2 linked regions of the Prochlorococcus marinus str. MIT 0912 genome follow. The main gene of each other region encodes a partner of the protein of the gene in region 2 in a complex. Links are inferred from orthologs where the notes say so. Each region holds a gene or a part of one and is shown on either strand. Other genes may lie near its edges.

What was found. The genes of interacting proteins can lie anywhere in the genome.
Region 1: the proteins of uvrA (region 2) and mfd are in contact, whole or in part, in a crystal structure (PDB 4DFC), measured with the Escherichia coli proteins. The link is inferred for Prochlorococcus marinus str. MIT 0912 from one-to-one orthologs.

The regions. Positions count from the first base shown.
Region 1 is NZ_CP114783.1:365,554-373,809, reverse strand. What follows is about bases 2,260-6,334. They hold mfd (transcription-repair coupling factor), read right to left. Parts: upstream 5,967-6,334; coding sequence 2,460-5,966; downstream 2,260-2,459. Other genes in these bases: O5640_RS01930 (hypothetical protein), read right to left, coding at 6,027-6,334; O5640_RS01940 (hypothetical protein), read right to left, coding at 2,260-2,435. In the rest of the region: O5640_RS01960 (DUF3038 domain-containing protein), read left to right, coding at 1-416; O5640_RS01955 (DUF4335 domain-containing protein), read left to right, coding at 426-1,037; O5640_RS01950 (SAM-dependent methyltransferase), read left to right, coding at 1,181-1,831; O5640_RS01945 (TlpA family protein disulfide reductase), read left to right, coding at 1,885-2,193; more of O5640_RS01940, read right to left, coding at 2,202-2,259; more of O5640_RS01930, read right to left, coding at 6,335-6,695; O5640_RS01925 (TerC family protein), read left to right, coding at 6,781-7,485; fmt (methionyl-tRNA formyltransferase), read right to left, coding at 7,489-8,256. UniProt on the Escherichia coli protein: Couples transcription and DNA repair by recognizing RNA polymerase (RNAP) stalled at DNA lesions. Mediates ATP-dependent release of RNAP and its truncated transcript from the DNA, and recruitment of nucleotide excision repair machinery to the damaged site.
Region 2 is NZ_CP114783.1:1,318,484-1,326,159, forward strand. The notes cover bases 968-4,462. They hold uvrA (excinuclease ABC subunit UvrA), read right to left. Parts: upstream 4,117-4,462; coding sequence 1,168-4,116; downstream 968-1,167. Other genes in these bases: O5640_RS07650 (HAD family hydrolase), read right to left, coding at 968-973; O5640_RS07660 (DNA repair protein RecN), read right to left, coding at 4,161-4,462. Also shown: more of O5640_RS07650, read right to left, coding at 1-967; more of O5640_RS07660, read right to left, coding at 4,463-5,846; O5640_RS07665 (ABC1 kinase family protein), read left to right, coding at 5,922-7,676. UniProt on the Escherichia coli protein: The UvrABC repair system catalyzes the recognition and processing of DNA lesions. UvrA is an ATPase and a DNA-binding protein. A damage recognition complex composed of 2 UvrA and 2 UvrB subunits scans DNA for abnormalities.

The DNA of each region.
Region 1 (8,256 bases), 950 kb from region 2 along the record:
TATTGAAGGCTAAAGATATTGGTTTATCAGATGATTTCTCTAGTAGAGTCCAATTTTGGAAAATGAGATGTACAAATCCTCTGAGGAATACTCATACGTTTGAAACTCTAACTTCTAAGCAGATCGATTCACTCGTTGATCTTATTTCTTGCATGGCAGAAAATCTCTATCCACTTATTCGGCAATTACTTTCGTCAAAAGAATCAAAGACACTTAATCAAGAACGCTGGTATTTATTTACTACACGTCTTAAGTCACTTATTCGTGAGAGGATGAATATTAAACGTAGTTATATTTCTTCTTTATTAATTGAAGATAGTCATGAGCTTTTTAGAGAATTATTAGTCATACTCTCTCTATCCTGTGGAAAAGCCGGAGCTAATCGTTTAAAGGCATCTTTATATCACCAGCAATAGTATTTATATATGATTAATTTAACTTATAGATTTGATCAAAACTCCTCTTCCCTTGAACTTGCAGGGATGCCAGATGTTTCAAATGGAGACTCAGAAGATACTATTGGTATTTTATTTTCTTGGTCATTAAAAATAATTGGGTCACCCCTATTGGAGGGAGAGAAGGAACACCTTGATAATTTAATGCAAGTAATATTTCAATATTCAAGATCATATGTTTCTGGTATCCGAAACACATTTATATCTAATAAAAAAATTGTGACAATGTCACCTTTTGGTATTAATCATAAATTATTACTAAATAGTACAAGGACGGGTGTTAAGCCTTTAGAAATTATTTTAGATGACTCTGAATTATCTGACTTGACAAGATGTCTTGATCTTTTAAGGTTTGATCCTAGATTTAATATTAGTTGGGATATCAATCAAGAATGTCCTTTCAGTAAGAAATTTATACTTAATAGTGTTTCAAAGTCCAAGAAGAATTATAATTTCTTTTATGCATTTATTATATTTTTATTTACAAGTACGCTATTACTCTTTATTCCAACAAATAATAAAATTGACTTTAGAGAGCCCACTAATTCCATTCAAAACTCATTGGATCAAAAAGAATTTTAAATGAATCCTGGAATTAATTATTTATAAAATATAGATATATAAAATTGAGCGATAAGTATTCTTTATTTTATTGCTAATTTAATTTTGTAAATAATTCGATAATAAAGTAAAATAATTAATTAACAATAAGAATTTTACTTTTGATGAAGCTTTCAAGTAATGATAGAGAAAAAATAGATATTAATGATGATTATATTTTTTATAAAAATCCTAGATATGTTAATCACCTAAGCAATTCATTTAGAAAACGACTTACAGGCTTATATTCTGAGTATCTACTAAATCATTACGTAATTCTTGATTTAATGAGTAGTTGGATTAGCCATTTACCTGATGATATGAGATATAAAAAGGTTATTGGTCATGGAATGAACGTAGATGAGTTATCTTCAAATAAAAGGCTTAATAGTTACTGGGTCCAAAATTTAAATATTAAGCAAAATATGCCAATAGAAGATTCTTCTATTGACATAGGATTAATAGTTGCCGGATGGCAATATCTTCAATATCCTGAAAAAGTTTCATTAGAACTATCAAGGATTATCAAATCTGATTCATTCTTGATAATTTCATTCACTAATCGAGCATTTTGGACCAAAGCTCCAAATATCTGGACTTATTCGTCAGAGGCTAAAAGGATTGAATACGTATGTAGTGTTCTCTCTTCTAATGGATGGAGAATTGAAAAAATATTTAATGAAAAAACATATGAAGAAAAGCTTTTTGGTTTTTACTCGTCCGAAAGTGACCCATTCTATTCTGTTATTGCAAGAAACAATAAGTCTAATAACTGAACTAGTTTTTATTGATAGGTATATTTAGTATTAATTCACAATATAATTTCTTTATGTCTTATTCTCTAGTTAAATTTAGTTCTGAGGATTGTGGCACCTGTCACAGAATGAGCTTCTTTGATTCAAAAGTTGCGAACGAATTAGGGATTGAATTTATTAATGTAAAACTACAAGATACTGTTGTATATAGAAAATATAGGCCAATATTGCTAAAACAATATCCAACAAAAGAAGGTATGGGTTGGCCTACTTATCTATTAGTTGATGATCCTGATGGAGAATTTAAAATTATTGGTGAGTTAAAAGGAGGAATTGCGAAGGGTGATTTTAGAGAAAGACTTACAAAACTAATACCTAATTGATCCTTTTATTAATTTACTGGTTGCATCAATCCACCACTTCCTGAGTCAGAATCATCATCATCGTTTCCAGTGTCGACAGTTAAAAGTGTATATATACCAAGAGCTAAAAGACTAATCATGCTACTGAAAATACTTAGCCCATATTGGTTATTACTAATTTCTATTACTTCTCCCAAGGTAAAAATACTCAATTTTCGGAGACTATAGCAATTATTTTCTTTAAAAGTGTTTTGTTGAACCAATTGAAAGATTGACACCCATTACTTTTAGCGATGATTTATTTCTGAATTCATTAACTTTAACCAATCAGTTAGTTGATCTAGAAGTTTATCGCTATCCAATATGCCAAGACCTCGAATTATCACAGTGGAGAACCGATCCCCTTTTTTATAGATAAATCTCCCATGAAGATGGTTTGCTAAACCTTTTCTTAGTAACCTAAAAGCTGGCTCATCCATCATTGTTTCAAGCTCAACATTAGGCTTAGATAATTTAATTCTCGAGAATCCACACTTTTTAGCGATAATTTTTAATTTCATTACTTCTATTAATGATTCAACTGCCTTTGGTAATGTTCCATACCTGTCAACTAAGTTGCTAGCAAATTGAACCAACTCATCATTGTTTTGACATTGTGTCGCTAATCTATAAGCATTTATTTTTTCATCTGGATCAGTTATCCAATCTCCAGGTATAAAAGCTGTAACAGGTAAATCAATTTGAGTATCGTCAACCGAAGGTATTTCTTGTCCTTGAATTTCAGCAATAGTTTCCTGCAATAATTCCATATACAAATCAAATCCAATTGTTTCCATTTGTCCGCTTTGTTCAATACCTAAAATATTTCCAACGCCTCTAATTTCCATATCCCTCATGGCTAATTGATAACCACTACCCAAATCACTAAATTCTTTTATGGCCTTTAATCGTTGTTTAGACGTCTCATTTAATTTCTCTTCGCTTGGATAAAACAACCATGCGTGTGCCTGAACTCCACTACGCCCTACTCTGCCTCTCAATTGATAAAGTTGAGATAACCCAAATTTGTGAGAATCTTCAATTAAAATGGTATTTACTCTTGGAATATCTAATCCACTTTCGACAATTGTTGTACAGAGTAATATATCTGCTTCGCCAGCATTAAATGCCAACATTGCATTCTCTAATGCTCCTTCCTCCATTTGCCCGTGTGCTATCAATAATTTGACATTTGGTATCATTACTTTTAATTTATCAGCTACATATTCTATACCCTTAATTCGCGGAACAATATAAAATATTTGACCACCTCTGTCGATCTCCTGTGAAATAGCACTTCTTATAATCTCATTATCCAGTGGTGCTAAATGAGTTTTAATTGGTCTACGTAAAGGAGGAGGTGTCGTTATTAAACTCATTTCACGAACACCAGAAAGACTCATATAGAGTGTTCGTGGTATAGGAGTTGCAGATAAAGTTAATACATCTACACTTTTTTTTAACTCCTTTATTTTTTCCTTTTGATTAACTCCAAAACGTTGTTCTTCATCAATAACTAGAAGTCCCAAGTCTTTATAAATTAATTTTTTGTTCAAGAGCTGATGAGTACCAACAACAGCATCAATTTGTCCATCTTTAAGTCCACTTACAATTTGTTTTCTTTCACTAGTAGTTTTAAATCTATTAAGTAATGATACTTTTATTGGGTAAGGGGCGAATCTATCAGAAATTGTTCTCCAATGTTGTTGCGATAATACTGTTGTTGGAGCTAATAATGCTATTTGTTTCCCTGAGGTTATTGCTTTAAATATTGCTCTAATTGCAACTTCTGTTTTGCCAAATCCAACATCACCACAAACTAATCTATCCATAGGCTTATCACTTTCCATATCTGATTTAACTTGAATTGTAGCTTTTGCCTGATCTGGTGTTAATTGGTATGGAAATGAATCCTCTAACTCGCTTTGCCAAGGCCCATCGTTTGGAAACTTATAACCTTTTTCTTTACTTCTTTCAGCATATAACTTAATTAAATCAATAGCAATTTTTTTAACAGATTTCTTCGCTTTTTCTTTTATTTTATTCCAATTTGCTCCACCTAGTTTACTAATAGTAGGAGTCTTAGAATTAGAACTTCTGTATCTACCTAAACTACCAAGTTGATCAGCAGCAACACTTAGTTTTCCATCCATATATTTGATTACAAGGTAATCTCTTGACTCGCCATTTATATTTAATTTTTGAATATTTTGAAACAACCCTATACCATGATTACGATGAACAACATAGTCGCCAGGTTTCATTTTATTCGGATCTATTTTTTTACTTTGAGATTGCTTTCTTCTTCTTATATAACCAGTATTAGAAATATTATGTTGACCAAAGAATTCCTTATCGGTTATTAGTGCAATCTTCCATGCTGGAAGACAAAATCCTTCGATTTCACCTTCATTATTATTTTTAATTGAAACTGGAATATTATCATCTAAAAGACTTTTTATAGAGTTAAAGTCACTATTATTAGGTATAAACTTTGAAATACATTCATGTTCTTCTAAGAGAGAAACTACACGACTAGGTTGCGCTGAAACTATCCAGATAGAATATTTTTGTATAATATAATCTTTTAATGATAAACTAATTTTTCCATATTGATTTGGGAGCCATTTATGACTTTTACTTGAAATATTAAAAACATTTTCTTTAGAGTTTGTGTCTTCTAGATCGCATATATCTATCCCTTTATAATTATCCAATGTTTTAAATATATCATTAATATTTATATGAAGATTAGGCTTGAATATTTTTCTTAATAAGTTGCTTTCTTTAGAATTATTAATTAATTCTATAAAATTTTCGTTAACGATGTTGAACCAAGCCTTTCCATGAGATAAACTTTGCAACCTTTCATCTACTACTATAAATGTATTACTATCCAAGTAATTTAATAATGATGAAGGCTTGTCGAAAGCAACTCCTAGATATTTTCTTGCAGATGATAATGTATCGGAATTAACCAACTCTGAGTATTCCTCATCTGAAAATAATATTGAAATATCTTTATCATTAATTGATTTAAGCTTATTAATTATTAGTGGATCAAAACCAGTAGGAGTAATACATACTTTATCAATTTTATCCAAAGATCTTTGGGATATTGGATCAAATTCTTTAATCTTTTCTAAATGATCACCAAATAACTCCAATCTAATTGGTAATTCACTGCTAACTGGATAAATATCAATTATGTCACCACGTCGTGTCCATGTTCCTTCTTGATCTATATTGTTTGATTTCTTGTATCCACATTCACTTAATTTGAATGATAATTGACTTAAGTTAACTTCCTCACCAACGGACAATTTGATACACTTTGATTTAAGATATTCAAATGGAGGTAAATGTGGTTGTAATGATCTTTCCGTAGCAATAATTGCGATATTCTCATCATCTTTTAATTCCAATATATCGCTGAGTACTTGTAATTGTCCCCATACGATCTCTGAGGTTACTTGTGTAGAATCATAGGGTGAGACTTCGCTCGTAGGATATAAACATGTTTTAGACCATCCGCAATCTTTTACAAGTGGAAACCACCTTGTTGCATCCTCTAATGTTGGTACAATTACTAATAATTTTTTAGATTCATTTTTAGCAAGAGATGTTGTGATTAATGCTTTTGCTGTTCGGGAAGCTCCAGTTAATATTAATCTTTCATCTCTATATGTTCTTCCAATCAACTCATTTGTTAACTGATGATTTTCTAAATTCTTTGCAATTGATTCTAATGACACTACTCTTTTTACTTAAATCATTTTGATTACCATAACATTTAATTTGTCATTTTAGATGATTTAATCAACTAGATATTTATTTCGAATGGATTTAAGCTTTTCAACAAATGAGATTAATTGTTTTTCATTAAGTTCCTTTCTAGTTGAAACATTAAACTCTTTTTGTAAAAATTCTCTACCCTGTACGTGATTCCATGACAAATCATTAAGTATATTGTCTGATTCAGTTATTAAATAATTAATATTTACATTATATTTTGTAGATTGATTTTTGTTATCTGTATTTTTCAATAGACTAAGATACTTTAATATATCATTGTAATTGGTTATTTTATTACGGTTATTATAACCTAAGCTTTTTTCTAGAAAATTTATTTCATCTTCTCTAGACCATTTTAACCGTTTAATTTCTAAATCTATTGCTGTTAGTTCGTTACTCCAATCACTAGGTTCAATATTTGAATTGCTATTAGCAACTATCTCATTTTTGGGTAATTCAGCTTTTAGTGGTTTTTTGATTATGTTCTCAGGGCCTGGTAATTGAGTTGTTTCATTATTTGATCCTCCATTAATTCTTAAATTAAGTCTTAATATAGCTTTATCTTCAGCAACTTCAACTGTGGGTCCTTCGGCGAGCGCACTTCCAAGGCTTTTTTCATTAAGCCATCCATTCACTTGCACAACTGCTTTATTGTCTGTTAGGTGGCAAAGTTTAGATTCAATTCTCATAACTCTTCTAAATTAGCCTAAATAAAATTATTAGCGTTAACATATACCAAACAGGTAGTGCAAATAGCTCTTTATTCGTAATTTAATGGATTCAGCATCTCTTAGGTCATTAACTCCTTTACTTGATGGTATCGATAGATGGGTTGAGTTGGCACCTCTTTTACCAATAATTATATCTTTAGAACTTATTTTATCTGCAGATAATGCTGTAGCACTAGCCTCAATAACAAAGAATCTTAATAATATTGATCTTCAGAAGAGAGCACTCAATATAGGGATATTTATAGCTTTAATCTTAAGAATATTTGTAATTCTTACTGCACAATTCTTCTTAAACTTTTGGCCAGTAAAGTTAATTGGTGGTATTTATTTATTATCTTTATCAATTACTAAATTGATTTCTAAAAACAATAATGAATCAATTAATGATGATAATTCAACTGGTATAAAATCACTTTTTAAGGTTATTCTTTTATTGTCAGTAACTGATTTAGCCTTTTCAATTGATAGTATTACTGCTGCGGTAGCAATCAGTGATCAATTTCTTTTAGTTATTACAGGAGCAATCATCGGAGTTATTGCATTAAGGTTCACCTCAGGTTTATTTATTAAATGGTTACAGATCTATATTAATCTTGAAAAAGCTGGTTATATCGCAGTCGGTATTATTGGAATGAAGTTAATAATCCAATTATTATTTAACCAATTAATCTTACCAGAATACTTATTTTTCCTAATAATGTTATTTCTATTTCTTTGGGGTTTTTCTAGAAAAGGATCTGATATTTAAAATCTAGCTTCCAAAAATATTGCTAACCAACATATTAGATTGAACTGATAACGTATAACTGTCAGTTGCTTTTTTACCTTCTAGTTGACCATATTTAATTTGAATTGGATAATCACTACACATTATCGTTATTCCTGTTTGTTTACTTACCACTAGAATTTCTCCAGGAACAATTTTATCTATTAAATCAAGATTATTTTTATCTGAATAACACTCTTTATTATCTAATATATTTGCCTCTAAAATTTTTACTCTTTTACCATTATATAACGAATATGCATTTGGATAAAGTCCCTGTATTCTCTTCATGATTTTCCTTGCTTCTTGGTTCCAATTTATTAAATAATCTTCTTTTGTTATTTGTCTTGCATAACTCGGTTTTGCATATATATCTGATTGATCAATAGCTTTTAATTCATATAGAATTGAAGATATATTTAAACCTTTGGCAAGCCCTATTCTTTCAAGTGATTTTACTAATAGCCTTGATGACATTTTCGATAGTCTATTTGAAAGTATCTCTAGGTTATCTGAATCATCAATCAGGGTTACCTCTTGTTCAATAACGGGCCCTGTATCTAAACCTTCTTCCATTGACATAATACAAATACCTGTCTTTGCGTCATCATTAAGGATGCTCCATTGAATTGGTGCAGCCCCTCTCCATTGAGGTAGTAATGAAGCGTGACTGTTCCAACATCCCAATTTTGGCTGTTCTAAAATCTCTTTAGGAAGAATTTGTCCAAAAGCTACAACTACATATAAATCAGC
Region 2 (7,676 bases):
AAGCAACTTTTCCATATAAATTATATTTATCAACCAATTCAAAAACTTGCTGAAATACTTCTCTTTGCTGTTTATCAAGCTGGCGTGAATCTTCTCGACAGCCTAAAATTAAAATTAGATTATGTCTTTGCTGCAAAATTGTAGAACGTCCATAGGTTTCAATCAACGCAGGAATATTTTTTCTCCTTACTGCTCGGGATATAGCTAAGAGAGGAGGAAGATTTAAATCTCGCAAAAAAGGTTTGAACAGTATATTTAATTCTTTTTCTTCATCCTTTAAATTAGAATTTGTTGCATGAAAACGATTTAGATCAACACCAGGTGGAATTATTTCTATATTTTTTTTACTAAATCTTCCATAACGAGAGTACTGTTCATCAGATTCCTGCTTAGTGCTTGTAATGAGTAAGTTTGAATGTGCTAAAGCTAATTCTTCTGCATCAATTCTTTTGCTAATTGAATAAGTTTGCTCTATTTGATCATGATCTATTCCAGCAGCCAATAATCTTCTAAGTTTTTCCCGACCTAACGAATGGCCAGTAAAAACTAATGGTAAACCTAATCTTCTACTAACCAATGCACCAACATAACCAGCATCCGCATAATGAGCATGAATCCAATCAGGCAGGTTATTTTCTTTCTGTAATCTTTGAACTATTTGATCCGCTAAATCATCTAAATAAGGCCATAATAATTCTTTCCTGATATAACGTTTAGGACCAAAAGGTAATCGAATAATTTCCGCACAACTTGATACTTGTTCGACAGGATTTGAGTAATCAGAAGATACTCTCCTATCAATAATTAATCTGGTGATTAATTCAACTTTTTCAACTTCTGGTCTAGCTGCTAGTCCTTTTACTAATTCTAAAACATATAAAGTTTGCCCTCCAGTATCTGCATCTCTACCCAATTCGAGATCATGCGAACGGATTAAACCATGCAAATTTAAATGTAAAAGTCTTAATCCCAAGCAAAAAATTTATTAGTAATGGGATTACTAATCGATTTATAGTTCATTAAACCTTAAGAAAAAATAATGTTTTTTTCAATAAAATTTAAATTTTTAAAATTGTTGACATCACTAGATTTTTTAGGATTTATAAATAAAAAGAAGATCCTTTATTGTTCAAGATTACGAAATATATACAAAATCGGCAAAGATGTTCAAACCGTTATGGGAGGATGTAGTTCCAAAACTTTTTTTAAATAGTTACCTGTATGACTATTTGAATCTGCTGCCACCTCTTCAGGAGTTCCCATCGCAACAATCTCTCCTCCTCGATTACCACCTTCCGGACCCATATCAATAATCCAATCTGAACATCTAATAACATCCAAATTGTGCTCAATAACAATAATTGAGTTTCCTTTATCCACCAATCTCTGTATCACGTCCATTAGTTTATGAACGTCATAAAAACTTAAACCAGTTGTTGGTTCATCAATTAAGTAAAGAGTTTTACCAGTAGCTCTTCTTGATAATTCAGTAGCAAGTTTTACTCTTTGAGCTTCTCCTCCAGATAATGTTGGAGCAGGTTGACCAAGCTTAATGTATCCAAGTCCAACATCTAAAAGTGTCCTTAATCGATCTGCAGCTTGAGGTATAGCAGAAAAAACATCAACTGCTTGTTCAACTGTCATTTCTAATACATCAGATATAGAATAATTTTTATATTTAACTTGCAATGTCTCTCGATTAAATCGTGCTCCTTTACACACATCACATTGGACATAGACATCAGGAAGAAAATTCATCTCAATTACATTTACACCCTGACCACGGCAAGCTTCACATCTTCCACCTTTGACATTAAAACTGAATTGTCCAGCTTGATATCCTCTAGCTTTTGCCTCGACAGAAGTTGCAAAAAGTTGTCGTATAGGATCAAATGCACCAGTATAAGTAGCCGTATTAGATCGTGGAGTTCTACCAATTGGAGATTGATCAATAACAATAACTTTATCGATAGATTTAATACCTTTTAATTCTTTTAATCCTTTTGGAAAGGGAACTTTCAACCCTAGAGAGTGGTTCAAAGCAGGATGAAGCAACTCATTTATTAGAGTGCTTTTACCACTTCCACTGACTCCCGTAACGGCAACTAATCTACCTAATGGAAAGTCAACTGAAACATTTTTTAGATTATTTTTTTCGCAATCAATTAATCGTAATTTTCTTTGTACTGAATCTCTTCTGCTAGCAGGTGTAGGAATAGACGAGCGCCCGCTAAGATAAGCACCAGTCAATGATTTTTTTGCAGCCAACAAACTATCTAAAGATCCTTCAGCGATAATTTCTCCTCCATGCACACCAGCACCTGGACCTATATCTACTAAATGATCAGCTGCTCTTATCGTGTCTTCATCATGTTCAACAACAACCAAAGTATTACCTAGATCACGTAATTTTTTTAAGGTAGATAACAACCTATCATTATCTCTTTGATGTAGTCCAATACTAGGTTCATCTAGAACATAAAGAACCCCTGTTAAACCTGCACCTATTTGTGTAGCAAGTCGTATTCTTTGAGCTTCCCCCCCAGACAAGGTCATAGCTGGCCTATCTAGAGTTAAATAATCAAGTCCAACATCCAACAGAAATCGAAGACGTAATCGAATTTCTTTTAAAACTAATTCTCCAATCTTTCTTTGTTTATTAGAAAGTAATTGATTTGAGTCTTTGGTTGTTTCAATACACATTAATTCCTCAACATTCGCTAGTGTGGTAGAAACACTTGATGAAGTGAGATCAGTTATTGAAAAAGGTCCTAGTTTTACAGCAAGAGCTTCAGGACGTAATCTTTTACCATGACAGCTTGCACAGGGGACTAATTCAAGATATTTTTCTAACTTTTGACGAACAGCTTCACCATTTGCATCCTGTAACTGCCTTTCTAAAATAGGCAAGATACCTTCAAAAGGTCTTTTAAATCCAGAGTCTTGTTTATATCTGCTATCTACCTTTATTAAAATCGGTTCTTTACTGCCATTTAGCAAAATATTCTTTTGCTCTTCTTTTAAATCTTTCCAAGGAGTTTTTATCTCAAAACCAAATGCCTCACCAACTGAAAATAATAATGAAAAATAATATGAATTATCTTTATCACTCCATGGTGCAACAGCAGCGTAAACCGGTAGTGATGGATCAGGTACAACTCTCTCACAAGTGAATTTTTTCAGGTGACCGAGACCATGACAGTCGGGACATGCTCCATATGGACTATTAAATGAAAACAATCTTGGAGATAATTCTTCAATCACCGCCCCATGAACTGGGCATGCAAAATTCTCAGAAAATAATCTTTCTCTATCAATACCTTTGGGTAGTTCTTCATTCTTTTTAGGTACTGCTTCAACTATTGCTAGGCCATCTCCTCTTTTTAAGGTAGTACTTAATGAATCAGTTAATCGCTCTTCGATACCCTCTCTCGCAATCAATCTATCAACCACTACTTCAATAGAGTGAATTTGATTTTTATCTAATTCAATGTTGTCAGCCAGTTCTCTAACTTCTTTATTAATTCTTACTCGAACAAAACCCTCTGCAGCAAGTCCAGACAAAAGTTTTGAGTGTGTTCCTTTTTTACCCCTAACGACTGGTGCAAGTAATTGGTATCGTGTCCCTTCTGGAAGAGTCTTTATTTGATCAACCATCTCATCAATAGTTTGAGGCTTAATTGGCCTAGAGCATTCAGGGCAATGAGGTTCACCAGCTCTTCCAAAAAGCAATCGAAAATAGTCTTGTATTTCCGTAACCGTTCCAACTGTTGAGCGAGGATTATGACTAGTTGATTTTTGGTCAATAGAAATTGCTGGAGATAAACCTTCAATTGAATCAACATCTGGTTTATCAACCTGACCTAAAAATTGTCTTGCATAAGCAGATAAACTTTCAACGTATCGCCTTTGTCCTTCAGCAAAAATAGTATCAAAAGCTAAAGAACTCTTACCACTTCCACTAACACCTGTAAAAACAACCAATTTATTTCTTGGAATAGATAAATCAACGTTTTTTAAATTATGTTGCCTGGCACCACGAATAGTTATGACTTCTTCATTGGAAGGAGTCATATTTAATGTCTTATTTTTTGAATTAGGTTTTGGACCTCCCATTAGGGAAAAATATTAATAATTAATTGTATAAAAAAATATGCTCATCATGCAGCTTTGTGTTCCAGCAGGCTCGCCGCATAAGCATTGGCTTCTACGATTTCACCTCCAGCCAATAAAGCCAATTCTCTTTGCCTATCAGCCATTTCCTTTAAATGAATAACACTAGACTTTGTATAACCAGCAATAACGCGCTTTTTTAAAGAAAAATGATTATCAGCAAATGCTGCAATTAAAGGTTGATGAGTGACGCAAAATACTTGCCGGTGATTTGACAAGTCACAGAGCAAATTAGCTATATAGCTGCTAACAGATCCACTAACACCTGAGTCAATTTCATCAAAAATCAAAAGTTTAGATTCATCAAATGAAGAAAAAATTGCCTTTATTGCAAGAAGAACCCTTGATTTCTCTCCTCCGGAGGCAGTTTCGGAAAGAGGCGCTAAAGGAATACCTGGATTTGCTGAGAACATAAAAGTAACTTTATCAATCCCATTAATTGTTGGTTCACATTCCTCAAAAATAACTTTAAAACGAACATTAGGAATACCTAAGTTTTTTAAACTCATAATCAATTTATCCTCTAGTTGCAAAGCAATAGTTTTTCTTAGAATCGACAAATCTTGGTTAGACTTGTCTCTTATAATTCTTTTATTAGCTTCAAAGGAATCAAGTTCGTGAATATTATTAGAGTCATCATGCAAAGATAAACTATTCATTAATTCATTTTTATAGGTAATAAGATCTTCTATATTTCTTTGATATTTTTTTTGATAAAATTTTAAAGTAGATAATCTAGATTGCAAGTCATTTAATAAAGAAGTGTCAATATCTAATGTTTTTTCATAATCATTAATCTGATAAATTACATCATTAAGATTATTGGTTAGTTGATAAAAACTCTCAAAAATTGGTTCTAAAGAAGAATCAATTTTAGACATATTTTTTAATTCATTAATACAAAAATTAGTATGATCTAGAATTGATGGGTACTCATCTAAGCTTTCATTTAAACGAATCAATAAAAACTTAACTCCTTCTTTTAACCTTACAAGATTTGATAAACGATTCTGATCAATTTCTAACTTGGTTTGCTCGTTTGGATCTTCTAATTGTAATTTGTCTAGATCTTCGTATATATACTGAATTTCCTCAAATTCTTTTTTTGAATCAAAAATTTGATCTCGTGCTTGCTCTAGTCTAAAACTAGAATCATGCCATATTTTCCAATCTTGATTTACTTTAGCAATAGATTCTTGAATTTTATTTAAGCCTAAAGAATCTAATAATCTTAATTGATGCAATGAATCATTTAAGATGTAAGTATCTCCTTGTAGCGTGAAATCAAATAAAAGTGATCTCAATTCTGATATTTGATCTCTGTTAACTAATACACCATTAATTCTAAATCTAGATTTATATTTATCTTCTTTCAAACGCCATTCTCTAGTCACAATTAATTCTTCATCAGCATCAAATTCATGAGTAATCAACCAATCTTTTGTATTTTGAAATACAGAAAAAACAGCCTCTATAGATGATGATGATGATCCTTTTGCTACTAATCGATTATCTAGAGGAGTTTTTTTGTTCGCCAATAAGGCGTTTAACGTATCAATAAATATTGATTTACCTGAACCAGTCTGACCTGTAAAAACAGTAAATCCCTTATCAAATTCAATCTCTAAGTTACCAAATAGAGCTATATTTTGAAAACGAAGACTGTTGAGCATAAATCAAAGCAATCAAAAAGACGCAAACCAAGAGTAAAATGAACTAGAAGGGATGTAGAACATTGCCATACTAAAATGGCCGAAGAACTAAGCGATTTTATTGAAGCCTCAGGTCTACTTGAGTATGACCCGGTGGCTATAGAATCAATCTACAAAAAAAATCCAGTTCGTCTACTCCGCAGACTTTGGCAAACGCTTTTACCTATTGGATTATTTTTACTTGGCGTTGGATGGGAAAAGCTAGTTGGATCTTTAGACAAAAACGAAAGAAAAACTTTCAGGGCGAGAGAATTTACACAACTACTCGTTGATTTAGGACCAGCATTCATAAAAGCTGGACAGGCTCTTTCCACGAGACCAGATATAGTTCCGCCAACAGTTTTAGAGGAATTAGCACAACTTCAGGATCAACTGCCAGGCTTTGAAAGTAAACTCGCAATGGCATGTATTGAACAAGATTTAGAAGATAAGGTAGAAAACATTTTTCTTGAAATAGATAAAGAACCAATTTCAGCAGCCTCTTTAGGTCAAGTACATAAAGCAACACTACAAAGTGGGGAAAAAGTTGCTGTTAAAATTCAAAGACCAGGACTAAGAGAACAAATCACTTTAGATTTATATATAGTAAGAAATATGGCTATATGGTTTAAAAATAATATTGGAATTATCAGAAGTGATTTAGTAGCATTGATAGATGAGCTAGGTAAAAGAATTTTTGAAGAAATGGATTATATAAATGAAGCTACAAATGCAGAAAAATTTAAAAAACTTCATAGCGGTAATCAGAAGATTGCAGTACCAAAAATTTATAGAGAAGCAACAAGCAGAAGAGTACTTACTATGGAATGGATAGATGGTATAAAATTAACAAATATAAGCGCAGTGAAAAAACTAGGAATTGATCCAAATGAAATGGTAGAAATTGGTGTTAGTTGTAGTTTACAGCAACTAATTGAACATGGTTTTTTTCACGCTGATCCACATCCAGGCAACATTTTAGCAATGGAAGATGGTCGATTATGTTATTTAGATTTTGGGATGATGAGTAATATTACACAACAATCTAGAATTGGATTAATTAGAGCAGTTGTTCACCTTGTAAATAAAAGATTCGATAAACTTTCCTATGATTTTGTTCAATTAGGCTTTCTCTCTGAAGAAGTTGATTTAACACCAATTGCTCCTGCTTTTGAAAGTGTTTTTACTAACGCACTAGAAATAGGAGTAAATAAAATGGATTTTAAAGCTGTAACAGATGACATGTCTGGCATAATGTATAAATTTCCATTTAAATTACCCCCTTATTACGCACTAATAATAAGATCTTTAATCACTCTAGAAGGAATAGCTCTTAGTGTTGATCCGAATTTTAAGATTTTAGGAGCAGCATATCCTTATTTTGCAAGGAGACTTATGGAAGATGAAAATCCAGAACTCAGAAATAGTTTGAAAGAAATGCTATTTGATGAAAACAACCTTAAATTAGAAAGACTAGATGACCTTTTAACAAGCGCAACGAAAGAAAAACAGTTAGACAGTGAAAAAATATTAGATCAAACAATAGATTTTTTATTTTCACAGAAAGGTAAAGTTCTGAGAAATGAATTAGTAAACATTTTAGCTTCAAAAATAGACTCTATTGGATGGAAAACAGTTATAAATTTAAATAATAAACTTCCATCTAAAATCCGCTCTAAGACGATTGAAAAATCTTCAAAACAGAATACTAAAAAAATCTTTAATTTGTATTCAATAAATAAAATGTTTAATAAGTCAAAAATCAAACCTGGCTTTAAAAGAAAAATATTTTTTAAAAAATTACCAAAAATT